2 regions of the Glaciecola siphonariae genome follow, and region 1 is predicted to be linked to the other one. Evidence: predicted binding sites of a transcription regulator. Region 1 holds the regulator's gene; the other holds the start of a gene.
The links. The regulator FNR, encoded in region 1, switches genes on or off when oxygen is low (the NO sensors DNR and NnrR bind a similar motif). The targets are predictions, from matches to a motif close to TTGATCTAGATCAA.
Positions count from the first base shown of each region.

Region 2: the regulator FNR is predicted to act here: its motif matches at 4,615-4,628, upstream of hemN (oxygen-independent coproporphyrinogen III oxidase).

Region 1 is NZ_JBHSGU010000002.1:668,743-676,170, forward strand. Features, by position in the region: gene ACFO4O_RS04520 (LysE family translocator) at 1-14, shown strand, start outside; gene ACFO4O_RS04525 (DUF975 family protein) at 111-839, shown strand; gene ACFO4O_RS04530 (glucosaminidase domain-containing protein) at 832-1,602, shown strand; gene ACFO4O_RS04535 (DUF2987 domain-containing protein) at 1,677-2,333, shown strand; gene rssA (patatin-like phospholipase RssA) at 2,341-3,261, opposite strand; gene ttcA (tRNA 2-thiocytidine(32) synthetase TtcA) at 3,297-4,166, opposite strand; gene uspE (universal stress protein UspE) at 4,315-5,217, opposite strand; gene fnr (fumarate/nitrate reduction transcriptional regulator Fnr) at 5,307-6,044, opposite strand; gene ACFO4O_RS04560 (sulfite exporter TauE/SafE family protein) at 6,072-6,740, opposite strand; gene ccoS (cbb3-type cytochrome oxidase assembly protein CcoS) at 6,733-7,032, opposite strand; gene ACFO4O_RS04570 (heavy metal translocating P-type ATPase) at 7,040-7,428, opposite strand, start outside.
Region 2 is NZ_JBHSGU010000002.1:910,414-917,841, forward strand. Features, by position in the region: gene ACFO4O_RS05485 (SDR family NAD(P)-dependent oxidoreductase) at 1-754, shown strand, start outside; gene ACFO4O_RS05490 (DUF3718 domain-containing protein) at 1,004-1,396, shown strand; gene ACFO4O_RS05495 (NADPH:quinone oxidoreductase family protein) at 1,603-2,577, opposite strand; gene ACFO4O_RS05500 (acyl-CoA dehydrogenase family protein) at 2,605-3,819, opposite strand; gene ACFO4O_RS05505 (histidine phosphatase family protein) at 3,835-4,509, opposite strand; gene hemN (oxygen-independent coproporphyrinogen III oxidase) at 4,738-6,126, shown strand; gene ACFO4O_RS05515 (zinc-dependent metalloprotease) at 6,174-7,428, opposite strand, start outside.

The DNA.
Region 1 (7,428 bases):
TGGTGGCCCAATAATTGGTGGTAACATTATTGGGTTCATGGCTGTATATATGGCTAAACGGTGCAGTAAAGCCGTGCTTACCACGTGCACGCAATTATTCTTAGGTCACGATGAAAAACGATGCTCACATTCAGCAAATGCTGGCAAAACAATATGATTTTGATGTAAAAAACGTGTTGGTACGGGCACGCGATCTCAGTGCGCAAAATAACTGGGTGTTAGTGCAGGGCATACTTACTATCATTTCAGTGGCCATCGTCCTTGGTTTCATATTTGTGATTGCCTTTGGCATCGAAACAATTGAGCAGGCGGGGAATTTAGACAATACCCAAAATGCCATTGCGAGTCTTGTTATTAATGTGATTCTAGCGCCACTTATCGGTGGGGTCACTATGCTTGCAATAACCAGCGTCAGAAGACTTGAAGCTAAAGCGGTCAATATGTTTGCTTACTTCGGTTATATTTTGCCTCTTGGCGTGGCGACTTTACTCATCTCTATTGCCAGCGACATCGGGCTGATGCTTATGGTCTTGCCGGGCCTATACATCGCTGTTGCGACTGTTTTTGCAACACCTCTGATTATCGACAAACACCTCACGCCAATATCCGCCATCATATTATCAATGCGCATGTGTAACGCTTATTTATTTCAAATGACGGTAATGTTTTTGATTTTCGTGGCCTTAATGGTGGGCGTTTTTATCACCTTTGGTTTTGCGCTTATCTGGGTAGGCCCGTATTACCTAAATGTGAAAGCGATTCTGTATCATGATTTATTTTGTGGTGAGCAGCCAGAAGAGTCTTTAGAAAACCAAAACACAGGAGTGTTCGATGCATAAATCTAAAGCCCTTTTGGGCGCAGTGCTCGTTATTTTGATAGGGTTACTTATATGGTTTCGGCCACAGCCATCGCTTGTTGAGACCATTCCCGCTGTAGAGCATGCTGACGACCCAGTACCAGACTTTAAACAATATGAAGATGTGCGCGACAAAAAACAGGCCTTTTTCGAGTATCTAAAACCAGCGGTGGTGGCACAAAACGATTACTTTAGAGAGGTGCGCCAATTTCTCAAAGAGTTGCAAGCCAAAGTAGATGGCGGAAATGGCCTAAGTAGCGACGAACAAGAACAGTTAAACTGGCTGATTGATGAGTATCGAGTTGAGACAGATCAAGACTTAGATGCAGCATTTACGACATTATTACGCCGCGTTGATATTATTCCTGTTGAGCTTGTATTGGTACAAAGTGCGAATGAATCAGCATGGGGCACAAGCCGCTTCGCGGTTGAAGGCTACAATTTTTTTGGTATGTGGTGCTTTGTTGAAGATTGCGGGTTTGTGCCTAAACGCAGAAACGAAGGCGCAATACATGAGGTGGCTAAATATGATGACTTGTCGGCCGCAATGTATTCATATATGCGAAATCTTAACCGTCATCCGGCGTACAAAGAGTTAAGAGCAATTAGAGCTGAGCTAAGAGCAAGCAATAAACCTATTACCGCAATGAAGCTAGCTGAAGGATTGGTGCAATACTCTGAGCGTGGTGAAGAGTATATTGAAGAGCTTCAGCAAATGATTCGAGTGAACAGAGAGCTTATATAAGGTTGTTTTTAGCCTCGGCACATATACCAAAGCAGGCACCAAAGTACATACAACATTAGTGAGAACCCCTTAAAATGAAAACGAAACTGCTAAACAACACGCTTTGCGCGCTCATTATATGTATGCTGAGCGGCGTAAATGGGGTGTATGCAGACGAAATACAGGTTGCGTATAAGACCTTTTACTCACACGTTCGCAAACTAAATAACGATGATACCCAAGCATTGCAATTTGCTTTTGGCTTTGTACACGTTCAAAGCAAACAGTTGTGCCAAATAAACAGTGCACGCATCAGTACGCAGAAACAGCAAATCCCTTTAGACGTTAGCAACGAGAACCGCTTTACTGTGCCCTCAGAAAGGGCTTTGAGAATGGCTGATGCAGTCATCTATATTGACTTTGAAGAGCAAAGTAATCAGTGCGATATATCCGTTCAGCTTGAAACCAAGCCCGAATATGTTAAACAAAGCTACAGCTATGATGAATTGATGTTTATACATCAACAATACGAAGCCTTTTTTAATGAAATGGGTAGCTTTATGTCATTCATGATGCCAACGGTGAAGGGCTTAGTATTTCAATTTGAAGACGAAAGCTACACCGTTGATTTAGACAATGGCGAAAAAATCATTCAAGGCACTTTACGTTTAGATGAGGCGTTCTTCGAGAAAGAAAAGGCCTTAGAGCTACCCACAAAACCGTTACGCATAACCGCTCTAGCTAGCAAATAAAAAAGGCTTAGTCTTTGATGTCTTCTCCAGTCCGTAGACTGAGCTGGTAGCTGATTTGGTCAGCTAAACGCCCAACACTTCGATGGCCCTTTTCAGCAAGCTCCTTTGCGCGATGAAATTCTAATAAGCCAACATCCCGCAACTGCGGCTCTATGAGAATATCGGGCGGATCACCGGCAAGGCGTGAGCGCGTCACCCTTGCTTGGAGTATTTCTAAAGAACTGCTCATCACGCCCATAATACCCGGCGCTGTCTTTTTATTGGGTTTCGGATCAGGTGAGAACCATTGTTTCATGAAGCCATTTGCGCTCTTACCAATCATTTCATCGGTTTTCTTCTGCGATGCTCTGTGCTCATCTTCAAACTTTTCAATTAACTGAGGCCGAAAGTCTGCGCTTAAATTCACCGCAATAACAAAATCAGCACCCAGTTGACGACATTGATTCACTGGCACTGGATTAACCACAGCACCGTCGACTAACCATCGTCCTTCATGTTCAATTGGGGCGAACAGTGCCGGAATGGCGCACGAGGCTTGAATGGCGTCGTTAATATCGCCTTTATTAAATACTACCTCTTTACCTGAATAAAGGTCTGTAGCAACGGCGGTAAAAGGTTTGAGCATTTTTTCAAATGATTCGGCGCAAAAGTCTTTTTTGTGTTTTTCAAATACCTTTTGACCGCTAGCGAGACCGCCTCTGCGAAAGCCTACGCCCAGCAAACCGAAAACCTGCCATTCGGTTAAGCTATTGGCCCATTGTTCGAGCTCGTCTAGATGTCCACTTGCGTAGGCCGCACCAACATACGCGCCGATTGAACAGCCTGCGACAACGTCTATTTTTACGCCTATTTCCTCTAGCGCTTTAATAATACCAATATGTGCCCAACCGCGCGCAGCGCCTGCGCCCAAAGCCAAACCAATTTTCACATTTTCTCCTAGTTGTTAAGCTTCTATTCAGCCTTCTATTCGTAGCTTACGCTCAAATCAATTAAATTTGAATATGCTACTTCTGGACCGCTATGCTCATACGCTTTGCGCGGGGCAGTGCGGTCGATAGTAAGGTCTGTAAAATTAAAAATTCCGCCGTCAGCTAACTGACTCGGACTCACGTTCTTTAAACTCGTGAATATATTTTCAACACGACCGGGACTTTGTTTATCCCAATTGCTTAGCATCTCTTTGACTACTTTACGCTGAAGATTTTCTTGAGAGCCACACAGATTACACGGAATAATTGGAAACTCTTTGATTTCAGCGTATTTCGCAATGTCTTTTTCACGACAAAACGCAAGTGGTCTAATGACGATATTGCGTTTATCATCGCTCAATAGTTTGGGCGGCATCGCTTTTAAGCTACCGTTGTTGAACATGTTTAAAAATAATGTCTCAACCATATCATCCATATGGTGACCGAGGGCAATTTTGTGAGCACCAATCTCATCAGCAAAGGTATACAGCGTACCTCTTCGTAGACGTGAGCATAGCGAACAGGTTGTTTTCCCTTCAGGAACCTTTTGCTTAACAATAGAATAGGTGTCTTTATCGATAATGTAATAATCGATGCCGTGATGCTCGAGGTAGTCCGGAAGAATATGTTCTGGGAATCCTGGCTGTTTTTGGTCGAGGTTGACGGCAACCACATCAAATTTTATCGGCGCTACTTTTTTCAAATGTAGCAGGCAGTCAAGCATGACAAAGCTATCTTTGCCTCCGCTTATAGCGCACATAACCAAGTCGCCATCTTCTATCATATTGTATTCAATTACCGCTTTAGCACATTGGCTTCTAAGCTGCTTTTGAAGTTTTTTTGAGTTGTTTGACCCTTGCATCATCACTAAAACATGTCCTTAACGCTTTGCGAGTTGATGATCTAATGAATTAATGAGGCATCAACCTGCAAAAGCGAACAGATAAATAAAAACGGGGCAAGTATACGTAACTTGCCCCGTGGTTTCACCTGTTGCTTTTAAGCAAAGATAACTATTGGATATTTGGCTTGATGACTAAGGTATCACAGTTTATTTTATCAATAATGTGTTCTGCGGTGTTGCCTAACAGCGCCGCGGATATGCCTCGCCGCCCAACAGACCCGAGAACAAGCAGTTCAGCGTCTAATTGCTCGCAAAGCTTGGGGATTACATCTTCTGGCAAGCCTTCAGACACGTGCACGTGATTCGAAGGCAAATCATGCTGCTTTGCAATCGCATTTATCTCTTCTAAATGCCGAGCCTGCACATCTTCGTTATATGCTTGAGCGTTAAAGCTAGGCACTTCAATGGCGATATGAACAGGTGCCCCTGCGAAGGTATTCGCCAAATGAACGTTTGCGTCTATAACTTTCGCTAAATCACAACTAACTTTACAGACTCGGTCGCTTAACAGATTATGCACACTGTCGTTGGTGTCGATGCTAACAGCAGACACAATGTTGCCGTTTTCAGGCCAGCTATGCTCTTTTACCATTAATACATTTATTGGGCTTACCCTTAATAAATGCCAGTCGTTCGGCGTAAAGACTTTTTGCGCCAACTTATTGTGTTGTTTGCAGCTTTTCACAATCAGATCACAGTGCTCATGGGTGGCAACGTCGACAATACCGCGATAAAGCGATTTGTTCCAAATTGCTTTTGTTTGCACCTGAGCATCACAACGACTTACATAGGCTTGCATGGCTTTGCTTTGCCCATTGAGCAAGGCCGCTTTCATATCAACACGCTGCTCGGTGGTCAAAAAGTTAGTCATGTCGTAGGTTTCATCGAATATACAGCTTACTAGCAGGATACTCGCGTTGGTCTTCTCAGCGAGATAGCACGCGCGTTGAAACGCAGACTGTTCTTTATGGTAGGGGTCAAATACGACTAAGATGCGTGAACAGTTGAACATGTACGTTCTCCGTTATTTCAGACACCCTTAGTATAAGAAAAGGCGCGAGCATATGCATGCAGGCGCCTTGTGCTGGATCAATGAATATCTTAATTTATTGCAGAAATCGAAATCTCGTTCTCCGGCATGCGCTGCTGAACGCCCGCAAAATCTAAGATGGTAATGAGCTTACCGTCAACTTCTATTAAGCCTTCTTTCTGAAAACGGGTGAGTAAGCGGCTAATGGTCTCTACAGTGAGGCCGAGGTAATTTCCAATTTCATTGCGGGTCATCGACAAATTAAACTGTTTAGCTGAATAACCGCGCTCATCGAAGCGCTGCGATAAATGACTAATAAAATGCAGTAAGCGCTCTTCAGCACTGCGTTTGCTTAACAGCATCATTAATTCGTGATCGTGCTTTATTTCTGCGCTCATGAAGCGCATTATTTGCTGACGCAACTTAGGATAGCGCTCCGACACTTTATCTAGCGTATCGTAAGGAAGTTCACATACCATGGCTGTTTCAAGTGCTTGAGAATAACTTTGGTGCTTATTGTCTTTTAATGCGTCAAAGCCAATTATATCGCCAGGAAAATGAAAGCCTGTGATTTGTTCAACACCGTCTTTATCGCTGATGTAAGACTTAAAAGAACCAGACCGCACTGCATACAAGGAGTGAAAGGGTTGACCGCTTTGCACGAGCTTGTCATGTTTGTGCAAGGGACGTTTTCTTTCGATAATATCGTCGAGTGATTCAAGCTCTGTTTTACTTAGACTTACGGGTAAACAGAGGTGACTGAAGCTGCAGCTTTGGCAGTGAATGGAGAGCTCAGGACTAGATGCCATGAATTACATCCTTTAAGAGAATTCAGATCACTTTATACCTTGAATAATCGGTAAAATCAAAACAAAAGCAGAGATAATTAGACCAAAGGCTAGAGTTTTGCGAGTAAGACTGTGTTGTAAAAAGGGCAAAATAAAATTTGCGCCCAGGCTCATTGCAATTAAAGCAGGAAACGTACCTGCGCCGAACATCATCATAAACGCTGCGCCATTAAGCGCACTGCCCGATGCCATCGACCACGTCAGCGCTGTATACACTAAACCACATGGCAACCATCCCCAAACCATGCCATAGCCAAGCGCATATCCTGGATGCTTAAATGGCAGCATTTTTTTTGATAATGGCTGTAGGTAGCGCCATAGATGAGAGCCTAGTTTCTCAAAATATGAAAGGCCTTTGTACCAGTCGCTAATATAAAGTGCCAATAGGATCAAAAAGACCGCGCTGATAATGGTGAGAATGGGGATGGTGGTATGGATGGCGTTGCTTGCAATAGCGCCTAAATAGCCGCTTAATGCACCCGCTAAGCTGTAAGAAAGCACTCGCCCAACGTTGTAGGCCAGAATATAAAAAGAAGGAGAGGCCTGCTTGGGAATAGCAAAGGTAAATGCGCTGGCAATACCGCCGCACATACCTACACAATGCACGCCACCGGCCAGGCCCATTAAAAATGCGGAAAAAAGACCGATTTCAATCATGCTTAGCGGAAGATGCCTTCGTTACGCCGTGTGCATCTGGGCTATCTGAGATGGCCTTATCTTCTAATGTATCTGCGCTTATTGGGCGATTTGCGCCGCCTTCTATAAGCTGCGTTGAAGTGTTAAGCTTTTCTTTTTCGTTAGGCTTTTTTATGTCGTCGTCAAACAAAATGCTGTATCCCTGACGCTCTAGATCATCAAACTGATTCGACTTTACCGCCCAAAAAAACACACCAACCGCAATTGAAACAATGATAATCGCCAGCGGAATTAACACAAATATAATACTCATGGTGCAATTATCTCATTAAACGTGTGGAGTTATATACCACTATTATAGAACTTAAAGACATGCCAAGCGCTGCCTGCCATGGCGTTAATACGCCGCTTACTGCAAACGGTAGAACCAGTAAATTATATCCAAGTGCCCAAGCAATATTTTGTTTTATTTTTCGTTTCGTGCGGACGGCCATTTCTATCACATCGCTAAGTGCGTTCAGTTTTGGGTTCAGTAGCACAATATCAGCGGCGTTCTTTGCTAAATCAGATGCATTGCCAACTGCAATAGACACATCGGCAGCCGCTAGCACCGGCGCATCATTTATGCCGTCGCCAAGCATAATGATCGACTTAGCCTGCTGTTGCTGGGCATGAATGTGGTCAAGTTTAGCCTCGGGTGGGCAGCCAC
Region 2 (7,428 bases), 240 kb from region 1:
GCTCGATTTTTCAGAGTCAGTGGGCATTATCACCGGCGCGTCAAGCGGGTTTGGTCGCGCCTTGGCGCTTGCCTTGAATCAGCGAGGCGCACGATTGGTCTTAAGCGATATCAACCAAGCGGGCTTAGAACAGACTATCGCGGCACTGCCTCAAAAACAACGCGCGACACCACTAATAGCAGATGTTGCCAAAGAACAAAGCGCCATCGATGCTGTAACACTGGCGCAGGATACATTTTCAGGCCTGAGTTTTGCTGTCAACAATGCTGGTATTGCCCATCCACAGGGCGCTATTCACGAAATGACAGACGAAATTTATGACAGTCAATTTGCTGTGAACGTTAAGGGTGTTGGCTTTGGTATGAAACATCAAGTAAAGGCAATGCTGGCGAATAAAAACGGGCATATTCTCAATGTAAGCTCCTTAGCGGGTTTGGGCGGAGCACCCAAAGGCGGCGCATACAGCGCAGCTAAACACGCCGTCATTGGATTAACCCGTACCGCTGCCGTGGAATATGCGCGTTATGGCGTGAGAGTAAATGCAATTTGTCCCTTTTTTAGCCCCACCGACATTATGAATATAGAGGGTCTGCAAAGCGAACAAGACAAGCATAAGCTAGGCCTTGGCTCCCCAATGAAGCGAATAAGCACGATAGACGAAATCGTTAACGTAATGGTGCTTATGCTTTCACCACATAATACTTACATGAACGGACAATGTATTGCTGTTGATGGCGGCGTAAGCGCTTGGTAGCACCTACACGCTAAGGCTATACAGACACTTGGCCTCTGCCTTCGCCTTTTTTGCCTGACAGGTCTCTATCGGCTTAGCCATATACGCCTGCTGCTTAAACAAGTCGCGCCAGCGTGTTTTTGCATCGCTTTTCCTGTCGATTTAAGGGTATGCATCAGCATACTCAAGTATCAAAGCAAGGCCTTTTACCTCCAACAATATGTTCTAGTATCTGTATCGAGTTTAAAAAATCGAATCGGAGCAAACATCATGTTGAAAAAGATAGTTATACCGTTTCTTGCAGTTGTACCACTAACATTTTCAATGCCGGCCAGCGCAGACATTGAAACTGCTTTAGCGAATATTTGTGAAATCGTGAAAACCGATGACAAAGGCGAGCTACGCAAGAAAATGAAAAACGTACGTTCTAATTACCAGTTGCAGTTACGTGACTATTACACCGGGATTACGTGCAGCGGCAACAGCCTGATTAAATTAGCCATACTCAATAACGCTGTTGATGCGGGTACTTTGTTGGTTAAAAAGATGCCAAAAAAGCTTTTAGCCGAGCCGGAAAAAGACGGGAAAACCCTGCAGGCATGGATTAATGAACAAGGCTTGAATGACAACCCCGTAGCGAAAGAGTTGTTAGACCGAATATAAAGAATATCACATGTGTTGATAAACAGTTCAACATGGTAGGCGAAGGTAACTTTGCCATTGGTGGCCCCTCTGGGGCCACTTTTTTTTGTGCGCTAATTTTTGCTAGCCAACTTTTTATTGGTTTGAATATCGCATTGAAGCTTCAAGCTATACGAGCATGCTTTAATGCTTCAACATTTCAATCTAGAGGCCCTTAGAACGACAGCTTAGGGTTTTAGTACAACCTTCCCCTTCACCGCTCGACTCGTCACTTTATCCAGTGCGTCCACCGCATTAGCAAGGGCAAACGCTTCGTCAATATGCACTTTTACTTTTCCTTGAGTATACCAAGTAATAAGCTCTTTCATGTTCTCCATGAATTCCTGACCTTGATGTGCCACAAACGAACCCCAAAATACGCCGACCACCGAATAACCTTTAACTAAGGCCAAGTTAACGGGGAATTTAGGGATCTCACCTCCCGCAAAGCCTATCACAAGCAAACGACCAGCCCATGCCATAGAACGAGAGCAAGCATGGAATATATCACCACCAACGCACTCATAAGCAACATCAACTCCCTTGTTGTTGGTTAACGCTTTGACTGCGTCTTTCAAGTCTTGGTTTGAATAATTTATGCACATATCTGCGCCATTTTGTTTGGCAAGCTCGCACTTCTCGTCGCTGGAACACGCAGCGATAACTGTGGCTCCCATCAATTTGGCTATTTGCACTGCAGCTAGCCCCGTGCCACCGGCAGCCCCAGTAACCAGCAAGGTCTCCCCCGCTTTAAGCTGCGCTCGTTGCTTTAAAGCATGATGGGCGGTAGCGTGCGCGGTTACTAAGCCAGCAGCTTCGTCGAGCGGGATACTGTCGGGTATCGGCATGACCTGCATGGCAGGAACGCTAACCTTTTCTGCATATCCTCCCAAGCGGCAAACACCAATTACCTTCATCCCCACTTTCAAATGCGGCACGCCTTCGCCGACCGCACTAATCGTTCCAGCAACTTCGCTGCCCGGAATAAAAGGCAATTCGGGTTTTAATTGATACAAACCCTGAACAAGTAAACTATCCGGAAAGTTAACGCCAGCGGCTGCAACATCCACAACCACCTCACCGGGTTTAGCAATCGGGTCAGCGATATCTTCATAAACTAAGTCTGACACCGCCGAAAATTCATGGCATACAATCGCTTTCATTTTATTGTCCTTTTCTTGTTATGGTTATTAGCTAGCTTTGGCCTGAATAAGATTACGCCCTAACTGCATCATATGCACTTGGTCAGGGCCGTCGGCCAGGCGAATGGTTCTGGCGTACGCTAGGGTTGCTGAGAGTATCGTATCTTGCGACGTACCTGCGGCCCCATGCAGCTGAATTGCCTCATCAATCACTTCACAGGCCATTTTCGGCGCAACAATTTTAATTGCCGCGATGATGTTTTTTGCCACCTTATTGCCATATTTGTCCATATGGTCTGCTGCCTTTAGCGTTAGCAAGCGAGCTTGTTCTATTTTACAGTACATCTTGGCAATGCTCTCGCGAACGCTTTGTTGCTTAGCAAGCGGTTGGCCAAAGGCAACGCGCTGATCAACTCGTTCACACGCCATGTCCAGAGCACGCTGGGCACAGCCAATTAATCGCATACAGTGATGAATTCGCCCTGGACCTAAGCGACCTTGCGCAATCTCGAAGCCTCGGCCCTCTCCTAATATTAAGTTACTAGCAGGTACTCGCACATTATCGAAAACGACCTCGGCATGACCAATCGGCTCATCTAAATAGCCCATGGCAGACATGGCTCTTACAACATTTACTCCTTTTGTATCAAGCGGTACCAAAATTTGAGACTGCTGTTCGTGCCGCGCAGCACGTGGGTCTGTTTTACCCATTACAATGAGGATTTTACAGTTGGTGTTCATTGCGCCGCTGGTGTACCACTTGCGACCATTTATTACGTATTCATCGCCGTCTTTTTCAATCGACGTTTCAATATTCGTTGCATCAGACGAGGCAACCTCAGGCTCCGTCATCGCAAAACCTGACCTAATTTTGCCCTCTAGCAAGGGCATCAGCCATTCTTGCTTCTGTGCTTCACTCCCATATTTTGAGAGCACTTCCATATTACCGGTATCAGGGGCACTACAATTGAAAATTTCGCCGCTAAAGAGGACCTTTCCCATTTCTTCGCAAAGTGGCGCATACTCAAGATTACTTAAACCAGCCCCTAAAGGTAAGTATTCTTTGGGTAAAAATAGATTCCAAAGCCCCGCCGCTTTCGCTTTCGTTTTAAGCGCCTCCATCATCGACGGTGTTTGCCAAATATTGGGGTTGTTTGCCACTAAGTCATGGTATTCATGCTCGTTTGGATAAACATGTTCGTCCATAAAGGCCTTGAGCTTTTCTAATAGGTCTAGGGTCTTTTCGCTGTAATCAAAATTCATGGTTAACAACCTTATCTAACTGTAAGTAACTAAATGTGGGAGCTCTGGCTCGTCTAAGTGGGGGACGTTGTTAAAACTGCTAAGCTGTGCGTTATGTTGATTAAAAAACACATGGTGCACGCTGGTATTTTTTATTTGTAGATTTAGGTCGATTGCTTTGGCAACACTTACGCCTAATAAATGCATGAGAGTAAGGGCAATTGCACCGCCTGAACTTACTACCAAGACTCGCGAATGCCTTGATTCTAATACCGCCTGTCCAGCACTTTTAACGCGAGACTGAAAACCTTCCCAGTCTTCGTTTTTGACTGAAATATTCTTTTCTGACCATGCAACCATTGCTGATTTGAGCACACGATACCAATCGCTGCGCGGTGCGGTTTCGGCAGGTTTTTGCTCTGGATACATCTGCAAATATGCGCCTACTACCGCGTTAAAATCAAATTCGTTCCACCGATGGTCCACCGCCATGGCAAATTCACCTTGATGATTTGCGCCTCGCAATATTCCTTGTGCGGTCTCTTTATGGCGCACCATGTCTCCGGTAATGATATGGTCAAAATGCAGCTGACGCTCTGCAAAATAACGGCCAAGGCGCTCACTTTGTTCATGCCCGAGCGCACTGAGCTTGTCGTAATTTTCACTACCAAAGGAAGCCTGTCCGTGCCTAATTAAGTAAAGTTCTGCCATAAAATACTATACGTTGAAGTGTTAATTTGAGGTTAATGGTTTTTAGTGCCCTTGGGTAATTGATTGTGTTGATATAGCCACATTCACGCAAAATATAAGAAAACATTAATCGAGATCAACAAGCCATACTTTAATTTGCGTAAACTTCTTTTTATACACATTTGCGCGATGTCACCCTAAGTATTGTCGGCAGCGCACGCAGTAACTAAAAATTAAGAAGGTACGCCTTTGTCAGATACCATCGCTCAACTATTCGACCAAAAGGTCATGCGCAAATACAACACCGCAGGACCGCGATATACATCCTACCCGACCGCGGTTGCCTTTGAAGATATGCAAGATGAAGGCCTTTTGGCGCATGCGTTAAAAACACTATCGCGCAGCGAAGATGCCGAAAAACTGTCTTTGTACATGCACATTCCCTTTTGTCACTCCCTTTGTTACTACTGCGGCTGCAATAAAATCGTGACTCGACACGCTCATAAGGCCGACATTTATCTCGACTTCCTGATTAAAGAAATTAGGCAGCAAGGCAGTAAAGCGCAAGGATGCATGGTCAACAGCGTGCATTTAGGTGGCGGTACACCGAGCTTTTTGAGCATTGAGCAAATGAAACGCCTTGTAGATGCCACGCGTGAAGTGTTTGCCTTTGCGCAAAAAGTTGAAATGAGTATTGAAATAGACCCGCGCGAAATTGAGCTTAGCTATATCAACCAACTAGCTGAACTTGGATTCACCCGCCTGAGTATTGGCGTTCAAGATATTGACACTCAGGTGCAAAAAGCCATTAATCGAGTGCAGAGCACTGTGTTTATTCGCCAACTGATTGAGCGTGCTAGAGAGTGTGGGTTTACATCAATAAATGTCGATTTGATTTACGGTCTGCCGCTGCAAACCCAAAAAAGCTTTCAAAGAACCCTAGACGAAATGCAGTTTATGAATCCCGACCGGATTTCTTTATTCAGCTATGCGCATATGCCGCAACTTTTTGCCTCGCAGCGTAAAATAAAGAATGCGTGTATGCCAACGCCAAATGAAAAGTTTGCTTTGTTTCGTCAAGCAATCTCTGAGCTTAGCCGTCAAGGTTACGATTTTATTGGAATGGATCATTTTGCCTTACCCAGTGATGAGCTAAGTAAGGCCAAAGCGGAAAAGCGTCTTTATCGAAACTTTCAAGGGTATACAACCAGCCAAGCTAACAGCACGCTTGGTCTGGGCGTATCTGCGATAAGCAGTATCGGCAAGCTGTATACGCAAAACCACAAGCAGTTAAAAGACTATTATCGTGCCATTGATGCAAAGCAAACACCTTTGGCTAAAGGCGTACAGCTAAGCGATGATGACACTATTCGCCGCGCGCTAATACATAGCCTGATGTGCAATTTTCATGTCGACAAAACGCAGTTTTCAAGCCTTTACGGCATAGACTTCGACGAGTACTTTGCCGACAGCTTAGATAACCTTTCGCCTTTTATTGAAGACAACTTGGTCAGCAATACCGCTCGCAAAATTAGTATTCACGAGCGTGGTCGATTAATCGTAAGAAATATTTGTATGAGCTTCGACCAATATCTCAATGAGCCTTTGCATCAAACACGCTACTCAAGAGTGATTTAGCGCAACCCGCTGCAAGGGCTGCAATGCAGCGAACAAGTTCGCTCACCCTAAATGGGTGAGCCCGGCGGTAGAGGAATCAACTTAATCGAAAGAGGCCATTTCCCATGGTCCCAATAATGTTGAATATGTCGGTTCATAACGCGCGCTTCTGGCTCTCGCTTACTCTTAGACAGTTCATTTTGATACTCCATGAGTTGACTTTGCATCGTAAGTTTTACCTCTGGCGCTAGGATATCGTTACTCAATGTATCAAAGAAAACGCTCAAAGCGACCAATCGTATGCGCTCAGCGATTGCGCTGTCGGCACTTGTATCAATTAATTGTGCAAATACTTTCGACACAATCTCAGACACGCTAGGAATTTCTGAGTCGATACTGTGTTGATAGGCCACACGATTTAATCGCTCTGCGCTCAGCAAGACGTTAAGAGAATACGCTGCGGCTGACTCGGCCGCCGTCACAGGGTCAAACGCTATGCCCATGCGCGAGCCCATACTCTCGCGATTGCGCGAAAAACCGTAGGCTTTTGGCGGTATTAAGCTCAATAACTCGGGCGAAAGCGATAAATAGTCGGGGCTAGCACTTAGGAGCATTAAATCTAGGGCTTCACGCTGTGTATCAGCGTCTACAGGCTCTACTTTTCTGGGGACTTCCCATGAGGATTTCACCGCGTAATCGTACTGCAGCCCTGATATTTGCTTTACCAAGGCATCAAGTTGATAGCGATGAGCATAATAAATCGGCACTAAGCGCTCTTCGAGCTGCGAATACGCCTCGTTAAACGGCAATGAGTTAATACCAAAATTACTCAACGCGAAATCACGAAGCTCGCTAACCCGCTTAAACTCCTCAATTGGGTCGGCGCCGTTATCCCATAAATGACCATCCGATGAGGCTCGTTTTGGTATGCGCGCGTCGGGATCTGATTTGTATAAAAAACCCGCGTCTTTGGCATCAGCCACAAGACTTTGAAGCTCTGCGGATTCATCAACGCCCTCCGGAAAATCTTGATAGCCATAAGTAACAACGTACTTATCCCAATCTCCAATCCCCTTATCGTAGGCATTTTGTAAATTAACAGTATCACCGTCTAAGGTAACAAGGGGATGAGGATAGTCCATCACCGACGCTCGATTGTTCTCACTGGCAGCAAAATTATGAGCAATACCAATAGTATGACCTACCTCATGGGCAGAAAGCTGGCGAATGCGGTCAAGCGCAAGATTTAGCTGCGCTGAAGTATCCGCATTTTCTGAATCAAAGGGACTGGTTAGCCCAAGGGCAATTAAATAGTCTTGGCGC